DNA from 2 places in the Actinoplanes subglobosus genome. Region 1 is predicted to be linked to the other one. Evidence: riboswitches for the same ligand, from Rfam matches in the RefSeq annotation. Region 1 holds a riboswitch; the other holds the start of a gene.

The links. Region 1 has a riboswitch for glycine ahead of gcvP (aminomethyl-transferring glycine dehydrogenase). Riboswitches for the same ligand answer to the same signal wherever they lie in the genome.
Region 2: linked by a shared signal. The riboswitch ahead of gcvT (glycine cleavage system aminomethyltransferase GcvT) and the one ahead of gcvP (aminomethyl-transferring glycine dehydrogenase) in region 1 are both predicted to bind glycine.

Annotation. Positions count from the first base shown of each region.
Region 1 covers NZ_JBHSBL010000019.1:258,544-269,234, forward strand. Annotated here, with positions in the region: gene ACFO0C_RS26670 (chorismate-binding protein) at 1-841, opposite strand, end outside; gene ACFO0C_RS26675 (DUF5999 family protein) at 961-1,161, shown strand; gene gcvP (aminomethyl-transferring glycine dehydrogenase) at 1,276-4,125, opposite strand; glycine riboswitch at 4,203-4,290, opposite strand; gene mgrA (L-glyceraldehyde 3-phosphate reductase) at 4,306-5,334, shown strand; gene ACFO0C_RS26690 (nucleotidyltransferase domain-containing protein) at 5,352-6,023, shown strand; gene ACFO0C_RS26695 (nucleotidyltransferase domain-containing protein) at 6,024-6,812, shown strand; gene ACFO0C_RS26700 (hypothetical protein) at 6,767-6,973, opposite strand; gene ACFO0C_RS26705 (hypothetical protein) at 6,990-7,445, opposite strand; gene ACFO0C_RS26710 (aldo/keto reductase) at 7,484-8,488, shown strand; gene ACFO0C_RS26715 (pentapeptide repeat-containing protein) at 8,522-9,103, shown strand; gene ACFO0C_RS26720 (hypothetical protein) at 9,103-10,356, shown strand.
Region 2 covers NZ_JBHSBL010000033.1:10,097-20,787, forward strand. Annotated here, with positions in the region: gene ACFO0C_RS45585 (diguanylate cyclase domain-containing protein) at 1-716, opposite strand, end outside; gene ACFO0C_RS45590 (PAS domain S-box protein) at 1,112-4,228, opposite strand; glycine riboswitch at 4,320-4,415, shown strand; glycine riboswitch at 4,420-4,506, shown strand; gene gcvT (glycine cleavage system aminomethyltransferase GcvT) at 4,540-5,592, shown strand; gene ACFO0C_RS45600 (L-serine ammonia-lyase) at 5,596-6,894, shown strand; gene ACFO0C_RS45605 (MarR family winged helix-turn-helix transcriptional regulator) at 6,901-7,389, opposite strand; gene ACFO0C_RS45610 (LLM class flavin-dependent oxidoreductase) at 7,476-8,990, shown strand; gene ACFO0C_RS45615 (LysR substrate-binding domain-containing protein) at 9,378-10,271, opposite strand; gene ACFO0C_RS45620 (thiolase family protein) at 10,350-10,691, shown strand, end outside.

The sequences.
Region 1 (10,691 bases):
GGAGACGGGCGAGATCGTTGCGTTCCAGGTCGACGATCATCACGTGCTCGGCGCGTTCCTTGGCCGAGCCGAGCAGTTCCCGGCGGCCGGCGGCGGTGGCCGGGCGGGTGCCCTTGATCGGCCGGGTGACGACCCGCCCGTCGCGGACCTCGATGAGGGTCTCCGGGGAGGCGGTGGCGATGGCCCACCCGTCGCCGGTCAGGACCCCGCCGTACCGGGCGCCGGCCAGTCCCGCGACACGGCGCAGCGCCGGCCCGGGGTCCCCGGTGTACGCCGCCGACGCGTGCCCGACGATGTTGACCTGGTAGACGTCGCCGCGGCCGATGGCCTCGCGGACCTGCTCGACGGCCCGGGAGTGCCCGGCCCGGGTCCAGCTCTCCCGCCACGGCCCGAGGCTCCAGGACGCGGGGCGGTCCGGTGCGGGGCCGGCCGGAACGGGAGTCCACGGCTGGCCCGACATGTCACCGGACGGTGTGACATCCCGGGCATGTCGGTAAACGACGGCGTATACATCGGGAATGCAGGGCACAGGAGAGCGCGATCCGATGACACCGCCTGCCATCACGGCCCCGGCATCGGCGGACACGTAGAGTGATGCCCCGCAGATCTCGCCAGCGCCGATCGTCTGGTATTTGTCACCCGTTCGGCCGAGGTTACGCACCGGTAGTCCGTTGTCGGCGAGGAACCCGGCCACAAGCTCGGCGGGGTCACCGGGATCACCCCGGTGCCATCGAAAGGCGCTTAACGCGTGGTGACGTGCGTGGCAGCCCACCGGAGCGCCCGGCGGACGGCCCATCGGAGGTAGCGGACAGTGGTCGACGACCGCTCCGGCGTGGAGCATGGGAGTCGAGGATCCGCGAGCCGACGCCGTCACCGGGTTGAACCAGTGTCGTTCGATGTGAGGTAACGTTCGTCACCGCAAATGTGAACCTTCACACAGCCCCCAACCGGAGTTAACCGATGTGCCAGCACCTGATCACCTGCCCCCCAGCCGACGCCACCGACCGTGAGGCCGCCCGCATCATCGCGACCTTCCAGGAGCAGGGCTGGAGCCTGCTCTGCAACGGCGTCATCGTCTTCGAGGACACCGGTGAGCTGCTGCCGGACGGCACCACGATCGAGCCGCACCGCGGACCGGCCGTGCACGCCCTGGCTGCCTGAGACACCCCACGACACGCGACGCAGCGTAGTCAATCGAGGACCACGGAAGCAGCGCAGGCCGCGATCACCGACGACCGCGACCTGCGCAACGGGAAAAACTGAGCCCTGAGCGGGTCAGTCCTCGAAAGCTTCCGGCGACGGACAGGAACACACCAGATTCCGGTCGCCGAAGGCCCCGTCGATACGCCGAACCGGCGGCCAGTACTTCGCCGTCCGGTCCACGCCCTCCGGGAAACCGGCCACGGAGCGTGAGTACGGGTGGGTCCACTCGTCAGCCGTCACCGCCGACGCCGTGTGCGGCGCGTTCGCCAGCGGGTTGTCGCCCGACGGCCACTCCCCCGCCTCGACCCGGTCGATCTCGCCCTTGATGGCGATCATCGCGGCGATGAAGCGGTCCAGCTCCGCGAGGTCCTCACTCTCGGTCGGCTCCACCATCAGGGTGCCGGCAACCGGGAACGACATCGTCGGCGCGTGGAAGCCGTAGTCGATCAGCCGCTTCGCCACGTCGTCCACACTGACGCCGGTGGCCTTGGTGATCGGCCGCAGGTCCAGGATGCACTCGTGCGCGACCAGACCGTTCTCCCCCGCGTAGAGCACCGGGTAGTACTCGCGCAGCCGCGCCGCCACATAGTTGGCCGCCAGCACCGCCGACGCCGTCGCCGCCGCCAGACCGTCCGGGCCCATCATCCGGATGTACGCCCACGAGATCGGCAGGATGCCCGCCGACCCGTGCGCCGCAGCCGACACCGCGTGGTGATCGCCCTGCTCCAGTGGGTCACCCGGCAGGAACTCGGCCAGATGCGCGCCCACCGCGACCGGGCCCACACCGGGACCGCCGCCGCCGTGCGGGATGCAGAACGTCTTGTGCAGGTTCAGATGCGACACGTCGGCGCCGAACTTCCCCGGCCGGGCGTAGCCGACCAGCGCGTTCAGGTTCGCGCCGTCCACATACACCTGGCCGCCGGCCTCGTGCACCTTCGCGCACAGGTCGGCGATCGACGTCTCGTAGACGCCGTGGGTCGACGGGTAGGTCACCATGATCGCCGACAGCTGGTCACGGTGCTTCTCGATCTTCGCGTCCAGGTCTGCGAGGTCCACGTTGCCGTCGGCGTCACACGCGACCACCACGACCCGCATGCCGGCCATCACCGCGCTCGCCGCGTTGGTGCCGTGCGCGCTGGACGGGATCAGGCAGACGTCACGGTGCTCGTCACCCCGCGACCGGTGGTAGCCGCGGATCGCCAGCAGACCGGCCAGCTCACCCTGCGAACCCGCGTTCGGCTGCACACTGACCGCGTCGTAACCGGTGATCTCGGCCAGCCACGCCTCCAGCTGCGCGACCAGGTGCTCGTAGCCCTCGACCTGGTTGCGCGGCGCGAACGGGTGGATGTTCGCGAACTCCGGCCAGGTGACGGCCTCCATCTCGGTGGTGGCGTTCAGCTTCATCGTGCACGAGCCCAGCGGGATCATGCCCCGGTCCAGCGCGTAGTCACGGTCGGAGAGCCTGCGCAGGTAGCGCAGCATGCTCGTCTCGGAGTGGTGGGTGTTGAACACCGGGTGCGAAAGGTAACCGGTGCCGCGCTCCAGCCCGGCCGGGATCGGCGTGCCGGCGGCCGCGTCGAGAGCATCGCTGCTCACACAGAGGTAGTTACCGGCGACGGCCAGAGCGAACGCGTCCCACACCCGCTGGAGCTCGGCGGCGGTGGTCGTCTCGTCGCAGGACACCGACACGTGGTCGGCGTCGACCAGGCGCAGGTCGATGCCGTACTTCGCGGCGTTCTGCACCACGGCCGACGCCTTGCCCGGCACGTGGGCCAGCACAGTGTCGAAGAAACCGTCGTGCACGACCGTCACACCCTCGACGATCCGCAGACCGGCGGCCAGGCGAGCGGTCAGGCGGTGGGTGCGCTCGGCGATGCCACGCAGACCGGCCGGTCCGTGATACACCGCGTACATGCTGGCCATCACGGCCAGCAGCACCTGCGCGGTACAGATGTTCGACGTCGCCTTCTCCCGGCGGATGTGCTGCTCACGGGTCTGCAGGGCGAGACGGTAGGCCTGGTTGCCGTCGGCGTCCTTGGAGACACCGACCAGACGCCCGGGCAGCGACCGCTCCAGGCCGGCGCGCACGGCCAGATATCCGGCGTGCGGGCCACCGAAGCCCAGCGGTACGCCGAACCGCTGCGTGGTCCCGGCGGCGATGTCGACGCCGATCTCGCCCGGGGACCGCAGCAGCGTGAGGGCCAGCAGGTCGGCCGCGACCGTGACCAGGGCGCCCTTGGCGTGGGCGGCCTCGACCAGGGCGGCGTGGTCCCGCACCGCACCCGAGGCGCCGGGGTACTGCAGGTGCAGGCCGAAGTAGTCCTCCGGCAGCTCGTCGTGGTCGACGTCGACGATCACCACGGAGATGCCGAGCGGTTCGGCCCGGGTGCGCAGCACCGACAACGTCTGCGGGAACGTGTCGGCGTCCACCGCGTACACACTGCTCCGGCTCCTGGACGCGCGCCGCGCGAGCGTCATGGCCTCGGCGACCGCGGTGGCCTCGTCGAGCATCGACGCGTTGGCGGTGGTCAGACCGGTCAGGTCGGTGACCATGGTCTGGAAGTTGAGCAGCGCCTCCAGACGGCCCTGGCTGATCTCCGGCTGGTACGGCGTGTACGCCGTATACCACGCCGGGTTCTCCAGCACGTTCCGCTTGATCACCGCGGGCGTGACGGTGTTGTAGTAGCCGAGCCCGATCATCGGGGTGGCCAGCACGTTGCGGGCGGCGATCGACCGGAGCTCGGCGATCGTCTGCTCCTCGGAGGCCCCGGCCGGCAGATCGAGGTCACCGTGGAAGCGGATCGACTCCGGGATCGCCGCGTCCATCAGTTGCTCGACCGAGCCGTACCCGATCGCCTTGAGCATCTGGGTCTGCTCGTCGGGGTCCGGGCCGATGTGCCGGGAAACGAACGGGGACGTCATGGGCGACTCCTGGCGTGAGAAGGTCGAGAAGCAACCTCCCCCTCTGTCATACCCCGATTGCGGGCATTTCAGAGTTGCCAACCCGCGCGGTCCTTTTGCCTGAAAGTTTCCGGGGAGGATTTGCCTCTTCGGCGCCGTGTGAACGGACTCTCCCGCGCTGCGACCAACCTACCAGCGGGCATGGGGAAGATCGGGAGTCCTAGGGTGTGCGATGTGACGTACTTCCCTGCCGCCGACCGCTACGCCGACATGATCTACCGGCGTGCTGGTCGCAGCGGCCTCAAGCTCCCCGCCATCAGCCTGGGCCTCTGGCACAACTTCGGTGACGGCCGTCCCGCCGACCGCCAGCGCGACATCGTCCGCCGTGCCTTCGACCTCGGGGTGACGCACTTCGACCTGGCCAACAACTACGGACCGCCGCCCGGCAGCGCCGAGACCAACTTCGGCCGCATCCTGGACGCCGACTTCCGCGCCCACCGCGACGAGATGATCATCTCGACGAAGGCCGGATACACCATGTGGGACGGGCCGTACGGCGACTGGGGCTCCCGCAAGTACCTGGTGTCGTCCCTCGACCAGTCGCTGGCCCGGCTCGGCCTCGACTACGTCGACGTGTTCTACCACCACCGGCCCGACCCGGAGACGCCGCTGGAGGAGACGATGACCGCGCTCGACGCGATCGTCCGCTCCGGCAAAGCCCTCTACGTCGGCATCAGCAACTACAAGAGCGCCCAGGCCGCCAAGGCCGCCGAGATCCTGCGCGAACTGGGCACGCCGCTGCTGATCCACCAGCCGTCCTACTCGATCCTCAACCGGTGGATCGAGCACGACCGGCTGCTCGACACGCTGGCCGACGTCGGGGCCGGCTGCATCGCGTTCAGCCCGCTCCAGCAGGGGCTGCTCACCGACCGCTACCTGACCGGCATCCCCGACGACTCGCGGATCCGGACCAGCGTGTTCCTCAACGAGAGCGCCCTGGACGACAAGACCCTGGGCCGGCTGCACGCGCTCAACGACATCGCCAAGCGGCGCGGGCAGACACTCGCCCAGCTGGCGCTGGTATGGGCGCTGCGCGACGAGCGGATGACCAGCCTGATCATCGGCGCGTCCAGCGTGCAGCAGCTGGAGAACAACGTGGCCGCGCTCGGCAACCCGGCGCTCGACCAGAGTGAGCTGGACGAAATCGACGCGACGGTCCTTGAACTCTGACCGTATCCTCCGGGCTCATGATCGAGCTCGTCGAACGGCACACGGCCCTCGCGGTCGTGGTCGGGTCCCGCGCGTACGGCCTGGACGGCCCGGACTCCGACCACGACCGCCGGGGTGTGTTCGTGGCGCCGACCCGCGACTTCTGGACCCTCGACAAGCCGCCCACCCACCTGGACGGGCCCGCCGAGGAGCAGTTCTCGTGGGAGATCGAGCGGTTCTGCACGCTCGCGCTCCAGGCCAACCCGACCGTCCTGGAAGTGCTGTGGTCGCCGCTGGTCACCTTCCACAACGCCGACGGCGACGCCCTCACCGGCGTCCGGGGCGCGTTCCTCTCGACCCGGCTGGCCGAGACCTACGGCAGCTACGCGCGCGACCAGCTGGCCAAGGTCGCCAACCGGTACGAACGGACCGGGGAGATCAACTTCAAGCAGGCCATGCACATGGTCCGGCTGCTGATGGCCGGGATACACGTGCTGCGTACCGGCGAAGTGCTCGTCGACGTGTCGGACCGCCGCGCGGAACTGCTGGCGATCAAGCACGGGGAGCGGCCCTGGCACGAGGTGTCCGCGTGGGCCGGGCGACTCCAGGAGGAACTCGCCGACGCGGCCGCCTCGACGTCGCTCCCCCCGGCCCCGGACCGTGCCGCCGTGGACCGGGTGCTGGTAGCCGTACGGGAAAGGAATCTCTGAATGACCACCGTCGTGCCGCAGTGGGCCGCCGACGCCGCCGCCGGACTGCCGTATCCCCTGCTCTTCGCCACCGTGAGCGGCGCACACCTGTACGGGTTCGCCTCCGTCGACTCGGACCTGGACCTGCGCGCCTCGCACGTGCTGCCGCCGGCCGAGGTCGTCGGGCTGCGCACCGGCCCCGACACGATCGAGCACTCCGGCATCCGCGACGGCGTCGAACTGGACATCGTCAGCCACGACCTGCTGAAGTTCGCAAAACTCCTGAACAGCCGCAACGGATACGTTCTGGAACAGCTGCTGTCACCGCTCGTGGTCGTCACCTCCGACGTCCACGCCTCGTTACGGGAGCTGGCACCCGGGCTGATCACCAGCAACCACGCGCACCACTACCTCGGGTTCGCGGCCACGCAGGAACGGCTCTACCACAAGATCGGGCAGCTCAAGCCCGCTCTCTACACCCTTCGCGTGCTCCTCACCGGCATCCACCTGATGCGCACCGGAGAACTGCAATGCGACCTCGGCATCCTCGGTGAACGGTTCGCCTACGTGCCGGAACTCATCGCCATCAAGCGCGAGGCCGAACACGGCCCGTTACCGGCGCGGGCGGCGGCACATCTCGCGGCCGACATACCCGCGCTGCGCGCCGAGCTCGAAGAGGCGAGGGACAACAGCAAGCTTCCGGGGTACGCCGACCCGGCGGCCGTGGACGCACTGAACGACCTCGTCGTGCGCACCCGCCTGGGTCACGCCTCGGTGACCACCGGCAGCAGCCCGTCCGGCGTCGCGTAGAACAGGAAGTCGCGCAGACCCTCCACCCGGTTCAGCTCGCCCGGGCGGCCGGCACGCTCGACGAGGAACGGCTGCGCGGCGATCCGGTCGCGCAGCCCGTCGAACGGCCAGTCCGCCCCGAAGTGCCGCCGCAACCGCGCCATCGTCGCGACGTCCGCCACCCCGTCGACCCAGATGTCAGCATGTGCCGGCAGGTTCCACCAGCACCGCTCCGAGCTGCGGAAGCAGCCCGGAAGGTGCCGCGCCGGCTCGCGCCGCCGAGCCTGCCACCAGGTTCCGTCGATCGTCACCTCGCCGGTGTTGAGCAGGCGCGTTCTCGAACCAGCCGACATCGACCGGCGGCACCGTGCCCCGCAGCCGCACCGGCAACCGGACACCGTGCGCCTCGACGTAGTGGGCCAGCCCCTCCGGCCACGTGTAGTCCACGCCGTCGGTCAGCACCGCCTGACCGTTGGCTGTACCACACAGATCGCACCGCCACGGGGTCATCCGCACCACGAACACGGTGCCCGACCGCAGATAGGCGACCGTCTCCGGGTCCGGCCCCTCGCCGGTGACGAAAGCGCACACGTCGGGCCAGCTCTCGGCCAGCGGCTCGGCCCACTCCCCGATGGCCCGCAACATCCGTGTCACGGTGGTGAATCTACGGGTGCGCTGCAAGGATCGGGGACATGGAGTACCGGTACGTCGGGGGCAGCGGACTTCGGGTCAGCGAGCTGTGCCTCGGGACGATGACATTCGGCAACGAGGCGGACCAGACCGCCTCCCACGCGATCCTCGACCACTACGTCTCGGCGGGCGGTGACTTCATCGACACCGCCGACGTGTACGCGGGCGGCGCCTCCGAGGAGATCATCGGACGCTGGCTGGCACGGCAGCGGCGGGACTCGCTGGTGATCGCGACCAAGGCGTTCTGGGCGACCGGGGACGCCGGCAACGACCACGGCGGCGGGCGCAAACATCTGATCTCCGCGGTGCACGCCAGCCTGCGACGGCTCGGAACCGACTACATCGACCTGTACCAGCTGCACTGCTTCGACGAGACGACACCCGTCGAGGAGACCCTGTCGACGCTGGACACGCTCGTGCGTACCGGGAAGGTCCGGCATCTCGGGGTGTCCAACTATGCCGCGTGGCAGCTGCAGAAGTCGGTCGACGTCGCCCGGTTCCGCGGCTGGGAACCGTTCGTGGCCGCCCAGCCCCTCTACAACATGATCGACCGGGAGATCGAGACCGAGCTGGTCCCGGTCTGCCGCAACGAGGGCGTCGGCATCATCCCGTGGTCGCCGATGCGCGGCGGCTGGCTGACCGGCAAATACCGGCGCGGCATGACGTCGGCGCCGGCCGGCAGCCGGTGGGACGGCGACAAGCAGCCGTGGCTCGGCAACTGGCAGGACAGCGTCGACGAGCGCGTCTGGGCCGTCACCGACGCCCTCATCGACGTGGCCTCCACGCTCGGCCGCAGCCCCGCCCAGGTGGCGTTGCGCTGGCTGTCCCAGCGGCCCGGGGTGACCGCCCCGATCGTCGGCGCCCGCACCGTCGACCAGCTCGCCGACAACCTGGGCGCGACCGGCTGGAGCCTCGACGAGAAGCACATGGAACAACTGACCGCCGCCGGCGCACAGCCACTCCCCTACCCGCACGCTTATCTGGCCAGGTCACCGCGGCGTCGCTGATTTCTGTCGTACGCCGGGTTTAGGCTGCCGCTCGTGAAGACCATCACCACCGCCGACTGGGATGCCGGGGCCGGCAAGTTGCGCCGGCACGAGCAGGTCCAGTTCTCCGGGCTGGACCTGTGCGAGACCGACCTGGAGGGCGTCGAGTTCTCCGAGTGCGTGTTCCGCGACGCCCGGTTCAACTGCGCGCAGGCCGTCGACATGGCCTTCCTGAACTGTCGCTTCGTCAACTGCAACTTCTTCGACGCCACGTTCACCAACTGCAAGGCGGTCGGGAGCAGCTTCGAGGGGTGCGTCTTCGACCTGACCACCGTCGACGGCGGTGACTGGTCGTTCATCGTCATGCCCCGCGCCGACCTGGGCAGCGCCACCTTCACCGGGGTGCGGATGCGCGAGGCCGACCTGACCGCCGTCCGCTGCCGCAACGGCACGATGCGCAACCTCGACCTGTCCGCCGCCCAGCTGACCGGCGCCGACTTCACCGGCTGCGACCTGCGCGGCACCGACCTGCACGCTTTCGACCCACGCAACCTGGAGCTACGCGACGCGGTGATCACCGCCGACCAGGCGGTGGTGCTGGCGATGGCGCTCGGCTTGCAGATCCGGGACGCCTGATGTCCCCCACATCCCCGGCCTCCCCGCCACCACCGTCCGGCGACGCCCGCGATCCGCAGCCGTTCACCGTCTCACCACCGGACGGCCACGCCGACACTCCGCCGTCCTCCAGCACCGCGCCACCCTCCAGCACTCCGGCGCCCTTCACCACCGGGCCATCCACCAGCGCTCCGGCGTCCTCCAGCACCGGGCCATCCACCAGCGCTCCGGCGTCCTCCAGCACCGGGCCATCCACCAGCGCTCCGGCGTCCTTCATCACTCCGGCGCCCTTCAGCACTCCGGCGCCCGGCGGATCCCGTACCACTCCGCCGCGGCCTTTCGACATCGCGGCGCACTTTCCCGAGCTGCGGGCGCTCGCGATGACGACGACCCGGCTGCATCCGCGGCCGGGTGCGCCGACGGTGGCCGACAGTTCGGTCGGCGGGCCGCTGCTGTGGCCGGCCGACGAGCCGTGGCCGTTCTGCCAGGACGGCGACAAGCATTACGTGCACCAGCTCCACAAACCGGCGACGGTCCGCCGCGACCGGGAGATCCAGGCGGCAGCCCGGGGGCGTAATCTGACCGCCGCAGAGCGTGACGAGATGTCCGGGTGGGACTTCTCCGAGCCCCACGAGCTGGTCGCCCAGCCGATCCCGCTGATTCCGGTCGCCCAGCTCTACCGGCGCGACATCCCCGACTTCATCGGTCCGGACGACCGTGACCTGCTCCAGGTCCTGTGGTGCCCGCTCGACCATCCCGACGACGGCTACAACCCACGGGTGCGGGTGCTCTGGCGCCGGACCACCGACATCATCGGCCCGCTCACCGTGCCACCCGACCCACCGGTGGTCCGAGACGACTACCTGCCGACGGCCTGTGCAGTGCACCCCGAGCACATCGTGGAGTACCCACCACCGGACGTGCTGCCACCCGACCTGTGCGAACGGATCAACGAGTGGGAGGAGGACCTCGACGAGGATTTCTCCTACGAATCCGACCTGTCGCTGGCCCCCGGGTGGAAGGTCGGCGGTTTCGCGGACTGCTCGGTGCCCGACGTCTGGGAGTGGGAGTGCACGGAGTGCGGCGCCGAGATGCGGCTACTGCTCGCCGTCGCCAGCGGCGAGTGGGGAGACGGCGAGAGCTGGCGGCCGCCCCAGGATCCCCCGGGCACCGACTGCTACATCACCGACATCTGCATCGGCCGGGGCTGGGACCTGAACATCATGCAATGCCCAGCCTCCTACGACCACCCGATCATCGCCTTCGGCAACTGACCCTCGCCCACCGTCGCCGGCCGTGACCACCCGCGGTCATCACACCGCACGCAGTCACGACCAGGCGGTGCCCAATTCAGCATGTCGCTGTTACGGCGCCTTGCTGGACCAGCGCAGCACCGGAACGACGCAATGCCCGACCGACGCAGCGCCCGACCGACATGATGCTCGGCCGACGCAGCGCCGGTACGACGCGCTGCCGGTACGACGCGAATCACGGTTTCGTGGGCCGGTCAGTGAACGCCCGAAGTAGCGGGTCCGGATGGCAGTCGATCGCCCCCAGTGCGGTGACTGTCGACCGTTTCCGGGTCACCCCGCCCGGATCTTGACCGTTT
Region 2 (10,691 bases), on a different contig from region 1:
GAGATGAGCAGGAGGGCGTGACATCCCAGGCTGAGGGCGAAGACCGGTCCGGGACGTCCGGTGCGGGCCATCTCCGGGCCGAGTGCGCGGGCCAGGGCTTCCAGTGCGGCGGCCGCCGGGCCCATCACTCCGATGTGCCAGCGGAACGGGGTGGCACCGCTGAGGTACACGCGGCCGACGGCGAAGGCCACGAGCATCGCGACCACCGGTCCGGCGGCGACTCCGACCACGTGGCCGGCGGCGAACGAGCCGGTCACCGCCCAGTAGAGGCCGAAGGAGCCGACAGCGGTGACGACGGTGGCCAGGTCGAGGTGGTAACAGAGTCGTTCCCGGGCGGAGCGGTGCGGTAGCGGGAAGGTCGCCATCACACCGATCACGGCGGCGCCACCACAGCCGAGGGCCACGGTCCGGGCGATGCCGGTGCCGGTGAGCGCGGTGATCGAGTTCGGGTCGGCGAGTGTGGTGGCGACCTGGATCCAGTCGGCGATGCTGAACATCGTTCCGGCGACGACGAAGACCTTCCAGAACCGGCGTTCCGGGGTGGGGTCGGGCATGAGCCGGGTGGCGCGATGGGCATACCAGGTCATCAGTGAGGCGAAGATCGCGATGGTCAGCCAGCAGATGACCGCGAGGGCCGCCGTGCTGCCCCACGGCACGACGAAGACGGCGCTGAGCACGCCGGTCAGCGTGATGACGGCCACGGGTAGGACCGGCATGGGGGCTCCTGTCCGTGTCGCGACGACGTTCCGGCCAGACTTTGATCGGCCGCAGAACGGCCATCTTGAGAAAGCCAGAGACGGCCATCTTGAGAATGCCGCCGAAGCAAGAAAGCGAGCGGCAGAAGAAACAGAGGAAGCAGAAGGAACAGGACCAGAAGGAACAGAAACAGCACAGAAGCAAGGCGGAAGCCGAAGCGGAAGCGGAAGCCGAAGCCGAAGCCGAAGCCGAAGCCGAAGCCGAAGCCGAAGCCGAAGCCGAAGCCGAGGCGGAAGCGGAAGCGGAAGCGGAAGCGGAGGCGGAGGCGGAGGCGGAGGCGGAGGCGGAGGCGGCCAAGCAGAAGAGGCAGGAGACAGGGGAAGCAGGAGATAGGAGCGGTGGATGTGGCAGGACCTCAGGCCGGCATGACGGTGACCGGCAGGCTCAGCGTGAAGATGCTGCCGGACGGATGCCCGGGGAGATGCCCGACCGTACCGTCGTTGGCCTCCGCGAGCCCTTTGACGATGTACAACCCGAGCCCGGTCCCCTGAATGGTGACGTCAGCCCCGGTGGCCCGGGTGAACCGATCGAACAGATAGGGCCGCAGTTGCTCGGGAATCCCCGGCCCACCGTCGTGGACGCTGATCAGAGCTTTCCCGTCCTGCAGTTCCACCGTGATGGCGGTGACGCCTCCCCCGTACTTGTCGGCGTTGGTGCAGAAGTTGGTGACGATCTGCTGGAGATGGCTGGGATGCACGAGCACCACCAGATCCCCCGGACAGGTCACCTCGGTGGTGATGTGCAGCCCGGCCAGCACATCGTGCAGGGCGGCGGCGAGTTCCACCGGTTCCGGTTCGGCATGGAGCTGACCGGCGTCGATGGTGCACATGGTGAGGATCTCGGCGCGCAGCAGGTTGAGGCGTCGGGTGGACCGGGCGATGACCTCGAGGGCCTTGCGGTGTGACGGCACGAGCTGGCCGGTGTCGGAGAGCAGCATCTCGGCATAGCCGCCGATGGTGTTGAGCGGGGTGCCGATCTCGTGGGACAGCATGCCCATCAGGTCGAGTTTGAGCGCGTTGGCTTCGGCGAGCCGCCCGTTGGTGTCCTGGAGTTCGTCGTTGCGGACGCTCAGGAGTGCGGCGGCGGCGTCGCGTTCGCGTTCGGCGGCCAGGCGCGCGGTGACGTCCTGGACGACGGCGATGAAGCTGGCCGGCTGCCCGTCGACGTCGCGGACCAGGGACATGCCGACTTCGGCGTCGACGATCCGCCCGTCGGCGTGCAGCAGCCGCAGGTGGCGGCCGGCCGGCAGGTTCTCGGTGAACAGGATGGCCGCGGCCCGGTGGTTGGCGGGCCGGTCGTCGGGGTGGGTGATGTCGTCGAGGGTGAGTTCTTCGAGCTGGGCGACGGGCCGTCCGAGGATGTCGGCGAGTGCCGGGTTGACGTGCTGGAACCGCCCGTCGAGCCGGATGGTGGCCTGGCCGACGGTGGCGAGGGAGAACTGGGTGCGCAGTCGTTCCTCGCTGTCGGCGAGCCGTCGTTCGGCTTCCTTGCGGGCGGTGACGTCGACGTTGACCTCGAGGATCGCCAGCGGTTTGCCGTCCTCGTCGTATTGGACGCTCTGGTAGGAGAGCACGATGATGCGGTTGCCGTCGCTGCGCAGGTGGTCGAGTTCGCCGTGCCAGCGGCCGACGTCGGCGAGCGCGTCCTCGACGAGGGTGCGCAGCACGGAGAAGCGGGTGTCGAGCAGCCGGTGCAGGTTGCAGCCGATCACGGCGTCGGGTTTCCAGCCGTAGACGCTCTCGGCGCCCCGGTTCCAGTAGGTGACCTTTCCGGTGAGGTCGCGCACGATGACGGCGGTGGGTGCCAGGTCGAGCAGTTCGGCCTGCTGGCGCAGTCGCGCGTTGTCGCGGTGGCGTTCGGTGACGTCGCTGCACACGCCGTCGACGAAGAGGACTCCGTTCTCCCGGCGGGGCACTCCCCGCGTCCACACCCAGCGGGTCACGCCGTCGCCGCCGATGAGCCGGCAGACGGTCTCGGCGGCCTGCCCGGTGGTCAGGGTGTGCCGGAAGGCGAGGAACGCCTCCCGGTCGCCGGGGTGCATCATGGCGGCCATCGCGTTGCCCAGGTCGCCGCCGGACGGGGCGGGTCCGCCGAAGATGCCGGTGTTGTTGGGGCTGGCGTAGACCATCCGGACGGTGTCGTCGGAGGAGATCCGGACGGTCCACAGGAAGTCGCTGAGGTTGGCGACGATCTGGTCGAAGCCCCGCTGGGCCCGGCTGAGTTCGAGTTCCAGGTCGAGGGCACGACGCCGGTGGACGTACTGGCCGATGTGCGCGGCGACGGTGTCGAGGGCGGCCATCACCTCGGGGTCGGCCTCGGTGAGGCGCCGGTCGTAGACGGCGAGGACCCCGACGACCTCGACACCGTTGCGGACCGGTACGGCCACCACGCTCTGCAGCCCCGCGGCCTTGGCCGCGACGACCCGTGGCCCGTCGGACGCCGACAGGTCGGTGGACCAGCACACGGCCGCGGTCTCCCACACCTGCCCGATCACGCCGCGGCCACGGGTGACCTCCCGGACGGCGCGCATCGGCTCGGTCATGGCGACGTCACGGGACCAGGCGGCCAGCCGGACCAGGCGTTTGGCCCGGCCGTTGTCCAGGTGCCAGTATTCGACGTACGGCCAGCGCAGCCCCTCCCCCACGGCGGCCAGCACCGAGTCGGTGGCCTGTTCGACGTTCTGTGCCGCGGCGAGAGCCCCCGCGACGGCGTATTCGAGGCGCCGCAGCCGTTCGCTGTGCTGGCGGGCGGTGATGTCGCGGATGAACGCACCCATGGCGGTCGACGACAGCTCGATCGGGAACTGCCGGCCGCCCCGGTGCACGGCACGGAACTCGGCCCGCTGCCCGCCTCCGGTGTCCCGACCCACCTCGTCGAACCAGCGGCGGAAGCCAGCACGCTGGTCGGGCACGATGACGAGTTCGTCGATCGGGCGGCCGAGCGCGTCGAGTTCGCTCCAGCCGAACATCCGCTCGGCGGACTGGTTCCAGGTGGTGACCTGGCCGTCGGCGTCGGCGGCGACGAAGGCGTCCAGGGTGCTGTCGAGGATCTGCCGGACGCGTTCGGCGCTGCGGGCCGCGTCGGCGACTGCCGTCCGTGCGGCGATCTCCCCGGCGGCCGCGACGGCCAGGCCTTCCAGCACGGTGACGTCGGTGTCGGTCCACTCGTGCGGCTGGTCGTCGACGACGCACAGGACTCCGGCGGTCAGGCCGTCGGGTGAGCGCAGCGGTACGCCGAGGTAGGTGCCCGGCACCACCAGGGGTGCTCCGGTCTCGGCCACCTGGAGGCAGTGTTCGGTCTGGAGGTCCGCCTCGTCGCCGGCGATCACGGAGAACTCCCGTGCGGCGGTGAGCAGCATCGCCAGTGACGCCCGCCCACCGGTGAGGCGGGTGGCCAGCGAGATGATCTGCTCGAGAACCGGAGAGGCCGGGGCGTCGAGCCGGGCGTCGTCGGCCATTGCGATGCTGTTCATCACAGGGCCAATCGTCAGCGGCGGAGGCCAATTGAGCGCTGTGCGGTAGGGTTTGCCGAACGCTTCTCCACCTACAGACGAATATTGCCGCGACGCCGCCGCGGGAGAGTCCTCGCAGCTCAGTGAGGGCGCCGAAGGAGCAACTTCTCCCTCAGAATCTCTCAGGCCCCAGTACCGCGACGGTCAGGCGACTCTGGAAAGTCAGCTCTTTTCACGGGGCTGCGCCCACGGTGCAAGCCGCCTTCCGGCGGTGAACCTCTCAGGCAGAGATGACAGAGCGAGGGAGGCCCGACCCCGACAAGGAGCCTCCGTTGCGTCATACCGCACTGCACGCCGTCCACCAGCGTCTCGGCGCCGCCATGACCGGTTTCGCCGGCTGGTCCATGCCGCTGCGTTACGGCAGCGACATCGGCGAGCACCACACCGTCCGCAAGGGTGCCGGACTGTTCGATCTCGGTCACATGGGTCAGATCGAGGTGACCGGCCGGGAGGCGGCGGCGTTCCTCGACCACGCCCTGGTCGGCCGGCTGTCGAAGGTCGCGGTGGGCCGGGCGAAGTACACGATGCTGTGCCACACCACCGGCGGGGTCCTCGACGACCTGGTCGTCTACCGGCTCGGCGAGGACCGGTTCCTGGTCGTGGCGAACGCGTCCAACGCGGCGGTGGTGCGGGCGATGCTCGGCGAGCACTCCGGCGGCTACACGGTGACGATCACTGATGTGAACCGGTCACTGATCGCCGTGCAGGGCCCGGAGGCCGTCGGGGTGGTCGGTGCGCATCCGGATCTGCGCTACTACGGCATCAAGGCGGAGCGTCTGGCCGGGCGGGACGTGCTGCTGGCCCGGACCGGTTACACCGGTGAGGACGGTTTCGAGATCTACTGCGCGAACGAGGACGCCGAGGCCGTCTGGGAGTGGGCCGCCGGCAACGGTGCCGTCCCGTGCGGTCTGGCCTGCCGGGACACCCTGCGTCTGGAGGCCGGGATGCCGCTGTACGGCCACGAGCTGACGCTGCACACCACCCCGTTCCACGCCGGTCTGGGCCGTGTCGTGGCCCTCGACAAGCCGGACTTCGTCGGCGCCGCCGCGCTGCGCACCGCCGAGCCCGGGCACCTGCTGGCGGGCCTGGTCACGTCGGGCCGCCGTTCGCCGCGGGCCGGTCACGCGATCCTCGATCCGGCCACCGGCGACCGGATCGGTGAGGTGACCAGTGGCGCGCCGTCGCCGACGCTCGGTCACCCGATCGCCATGGCCTACCTTCCGGCCGACCGTGTCACGCCCGGGACCAGGGTGCTCGTCGACATCCGTGGCACCCGTGAGGAAGCCGAGGTCGTCGCGCTGCCCTTCTACCGCAGGCAGGGCTGAGCCGTGACGGTCTCCGTCTTCGACCTGTTCTCGATCGGGATCGGCCCGTCCAGCTCGCACACGGTGGGTCCGATGCGTGCCGCGCGGCTGTTCACCGCCCACCTGGCCACGCTCGGTGAGGTGGCGACGGTACGGGCCGAGTTGTTCGGTTCGCTCGGCGCGACCGGTCACGGCCACGGCACTCCGCGCGCGGTGCTGCTGGGCTTGCAGGGTGAGGATCCGGAGACGGTCGACACCTCGCTGGAGCCGTCCGCCGGCGCGACCGGTTTCGAGGTCGACCTGGTGCTGCACCGGCGTCGCGCGCTGCCGGGGCATCCCAACGGCATGCGCTTCGCCGCGCTGCGCGCGGACGGCACCGAGTTGCTGGCCAAGACCTATTTCTCGGTCGGCGGCGGGTTCGTGATCGATGAGACGACCTCGGGGGTACGCCCGGAGCACGCGCCCGTCACGTACCCCTTCTCCTCCGGCGCCGACCTGTTGTCGCTGACCCGGGCGACCGGCCTGTCGGTGTCGCGTCTGATGCTGGCCAACGAGACCGGCCGGCGGACCGAGGCAGAGGTGCACGCCGGTCTGTTGAACATCTGGCGGGTGATGAACGACTGCATCGACGCGGGTCTGGATGCCGAGGGTGTGCTCCCGGGCGGGTTGAAGGTGCGCCGCCGGGCCGGGGCGACGGCCCGTCAGCTGCGTGCCGCGGGTGATCCGGCCGCGCACGCCATGGAGTGGCTGACCGTCTACGCGATGGCGGTCAACGAGCAGAACGCGTCGGGCGGGCGGATCGTCACCGCCCCCACCAACGGCGCGGCCGGCATCATTCCCGCGGTGCTGCGCTACTACCTGGACTTCGTGCCCGGCGCCTCGCCGGACGGGGTGGTCCGGTTCCTGTTGACGGCGGCCGCGATCGGCCTGTTGTTCAAGGAGAACGCGAGCATCTCCGGTGCCGAGGTCGGCTGTCAGGGCGAGGTCGGTTCGGCGTGCGCGATGGCTGCGGCCGGGCTGGCCGAGGTCCTCGGCGGCACCCCCGAGCAGGTGGAGAACGCCGCCGAGATCGGCATGGAACACAACCTCGGCCTCACCTGTGACCCGGTCGGCGGCCTGGTCCAGATCCCCTGCATCGAACGCAACGGCATGGCCGCCGTCAAAGCCGTCACCGCCGCGAAGATGGCCCTGCGCGGCGACGGCCGCCACCACGTCTCCCTCGACAAGGTCATCAAGACCATGAAGGAGACCGGCGCCGACATGAAGATCAAGTACAAGGAGACGTCGCGCGGCGGGCTGGCCGTCAACGTCATCGAGTGTTGACCGGGGTCAGCGCCGCTTCTCTCCCCGCGCCTCGGTGACCGCCTCGCAGAGGTCGGTCAGCGGGTCGCGGGCCTGAGCGCTGCACGCGACGGCCTGCAGCATGCCCCGGAAGGACTCGGCGTCGGCGGCCGGCAGCGCGCCGAGCACGTGCGCCTCGACGTGGCGCAGTGCCTCCCGCCGGGACTGCCAGGTCTCGCGGCCCTTGGTGGTCGCGACCACGAGCCGGCTGCGGCGGTCGGCCGGGTCGGGACGCCGGGCGACCAGCTCCGCCTTCTCCAGGTCGTCGATCAGGTAGGTCAGGATGGTCCGGTCGATGCCCAGGTCGGCGCCGATCGCGCCCTGGTTGCGGGCCGGCTCGCCGATGGCGGCGGCGAGCACCTGATAGCCGCGTGGCCCGCCGGGCAGATCGCCGAGGGCGTGGTCGGCGGCCTTGGCGTAGGCACGGAACACCACTCCCAGCATCCAGCCGAGATCACCTTCGAGGGGCGTCGTCACACGACCACCCTAGCTCAACTTCACAGAAGTTCTGCAAACCAAATGTTCTGTTTGACAGAACATCTTTTCCGCGTCACAGTTGCGGCATGTCCGACTACGGCCACCCACTCGAGTTCGGGTCCTTCATCACCCCGGCCGCCGCCGACCCCACCGGCGTCGTCGCGCTAGCCGCGCTCACCGAGCAGACCGGCCTGGACCTGGTCACCTTCCAGGACCATCCTTACCAGCCCGGCTTCCTCGACACCTGGACTCTGCTCAGTTACGCCGCCGCCCGTACGACGAAGGTCCGCCTTGCGGCGAATGTCACCAACCTCCCGCTGCGCCCGCCCGCCGTCCTGGCCCGCAGCGTCGCGGCCCTTGATCTGCTCAGCGGCGGCCGCATCGAGCTGGGCCTCGGCTCGGGCGCGTTCTGGGAAGCGATCGAGGCGATGGGCTCGCCGCGGCTCACCCCGGGCCAGGCCGTGCAGGCCCTGGAGGAGGGCATCGACGTCATCCGCCAGCTCTGGGACACCGGGGCCCGCGGCGTGGTCCGCGTCGACGGCGAGTTCCACCGGGTCGTCGGCGCCAAACGCGGGCCCGCGCCGGCTCACGACGTCGGCATCTGGCTCGGCGCCTACAAGCCGCGCATGCTGGCCCTGACCGGCCGCCGCGCCGACGGATGGCTGCCGTCGCTCGCCTACCTCAAGGACGGCGACCTCGCCGCCGGTAACAAGATCATCGACGATGCGGCGCTCGCCGCCGGCCGCAGGCCCGCCGACATCCGGCGCCTGCTCAACATCGGCGGCCGCTTCGACATCCCGGCCGCGCGGTGGGCCGAGCAGCTCACCGAACTCGCCGTGACCGACGGCGTCAGCACGTTCATCCTGGCCACCGACGACCCCGACGAGCTGCGCCGGTTCGCCGCCGAGGTGGTCCCCGCGGTCCGCGAGGCGGTCGCCGCGGAGCGTTCCGGCTCGCGTCCGGCCCCCGCCCCGCCCGAGCCGGTCACCGTCGCCGGCCGGTCACCGTTCACGATCAAACCCACCACCGACGATGGGGTACGACGCAGCGGCACCGTGGTCTGGGACGAGCAGACCCGCCCGACCGGCCCGGCACCGGACCCGGATCGCACCTACACGGCCCACGACCTGGCCACCGGACGACACCTGATCCAGGTCCACGACGGCCTGCGCGGCGAGCTGGCCCAGATCCACGACCTGATCGACCAGGTCGAGGCCGGCACCATCGACGTCGGCACGGCCCGCTCGCACATCAACACGATGACCATGCGGCAGAACAACTGGACGCTGGGCACCTACTGCGAGTCGTACTGCCGCGTCGTCACCACCCACCACACCATCGAGGACCGTTCGCTCTTCCCGCACCTGCGCGACGCCGACCCCCGCCTGGCACCCGTTGTCGACCGCCTCGAACAGGAGCACCACGTGATCCACGAGGTCCTGGAGGGAGTCGACAAGGCCCTGGTCGCCCTGGTCTCCGCGCCCGGCGGCATCGCCGCCCTGCGTGAGGCGGTCAACCTGCTCAGCGACACTCTGCTGTCGCATCTGGCCTACGAGGAACGCGAACTGATCGAGCCCCTGTCCCGCCTGGGCATGCGGTAGCCGCCCCCGCCATCAGGCGGGGGCGGTCCCGCCGGTCGACGGGTGGCCCCCGGCCGGGCGCCCACGCTGAAATGACTGAGCCGGGACGAGCCCGGCCGTGCCGCACGGGGTGATCACGCGTCCGCAGATCCGGACGACGACGTCACTGGTCGTGTTGTCACCACACGAGGTGGCCGCCGGTAGCCTTGGACCGGCGGAACCCTCCGGAGACCAGTGGCGCACCCCGCTGCGCGCGCGTCGGACTGACCGCTGCTCGGGGCGCTCGCGGCAGTCGCCGGCCGGCGGGGTGGGGGGAACATCCCCTGACCGGCCGCCGCGATCACGGCCAGGCTCGTCCCAGGCCCACCATCGCTCCGGCACCACGCCGTGAGCCGGTCGCCGCTGGAGTCAGGCGACCGCCGGGCCGGCCAGCTGGGTGAGGACCCGGGTGGCCTGGGCTATCACCGGGGAGTCCTCGCCGGCCCGGACCGCGAGGGCCAGGTCTATCCGGGCTGTCGGGTCGGTCAGCGGACGATAGGTGGCTCCCGGGACGCCGAGCTGCGCGACCGGCTCCGGGACGATGGCCAGGCCCAGGTCGGCGGCGACGAAGGTGACCAGGGTGGACGTCTCGACCACCTCGTGGCGGATGCGGGGTTCGAAGCCTGCGCGGTCGCACAGGCGGCGGACCGCGCCGTACATGGCGGAGTCGCGTTCGGCGTGGATGACGAAGTCCTCGTCGCGCAGGTCGGTGACGTCGAGGCGGGTGCGGGTGGTCAGCGGGTGGCCGTCGGGCAGGGCCACGATCAGGGCGTCGCTGCGCAACGTGCGGACGGTGATGCCGGGGTCGTCGACGGGCGGGCGGAGCAGGGCCACGTCGATGTCGCGGCGCTGGAGTGCGGCGACCTGCTGGGCGCCGAGCATCTCGCCGCGGAACGCGACCTCGACGCCGGGCAGTTCCTCCCGCAGCCGGCGGGCGACGGCGGGCAGCAGGCTGTAGGTGGCCGACCCGACGCAGCCGACCGACAGCCGGCCCTGGAGGCCCGCGGCGACCCGGCGGGCGACCTCGCCGGCGTCGTCGACGGCCGACAGGACGGCGCGGACCCGGTCGAGATAGGCGGCGCCGGCCTCGGTCAGCTCGACGCGGCGGGTGTTGCGGTTGAGCAGTTGTACGCCCAACTCGCTCTCCAGCTGACGGATCTGCTGGGACAGCGGCGGCTGCGCCATGTGCAGGCGGGCGGCCGCACGACCGAACTGACGCTCCTCGGCGACGGCCAGGAAGTAGCGCAGGTGACGCAGCTCCATCGTTTGATACTTGCAGAGTCTCAGTTCTGGCAGAACAGGTATTTCTGAATATCAGAGCTGGTTACTAGCGTGGGACTCATGGCTGACTCATTTGTGTACGCCGCCGTTCGTACCCCGTTCGGCCGTTACGCCGGGGCGCTCGCCGACGTCCGCCCGGACGATCTGGCCGCGACCGCCCTGACCGGGCTGCTCGCGAAGGCCCCCGGGCTGGATCCGGCCCGGATCGACGACGTGTACTGGGGTAACGCCAACGGCGCCGGCGAGGACAACCGCAACGTCGGCCGGATGGCGGTGCTGCTCGCGGGCCTGCCGACCTCGGTTCCGGCGGCCACCGTGAACCGGCTCTGCGGTTCCAGCCTGGACGCGGCGATCATCGGCTCCCGGGCGATCGCCTCCGGTGACGCCGACATCGTCGTGGCC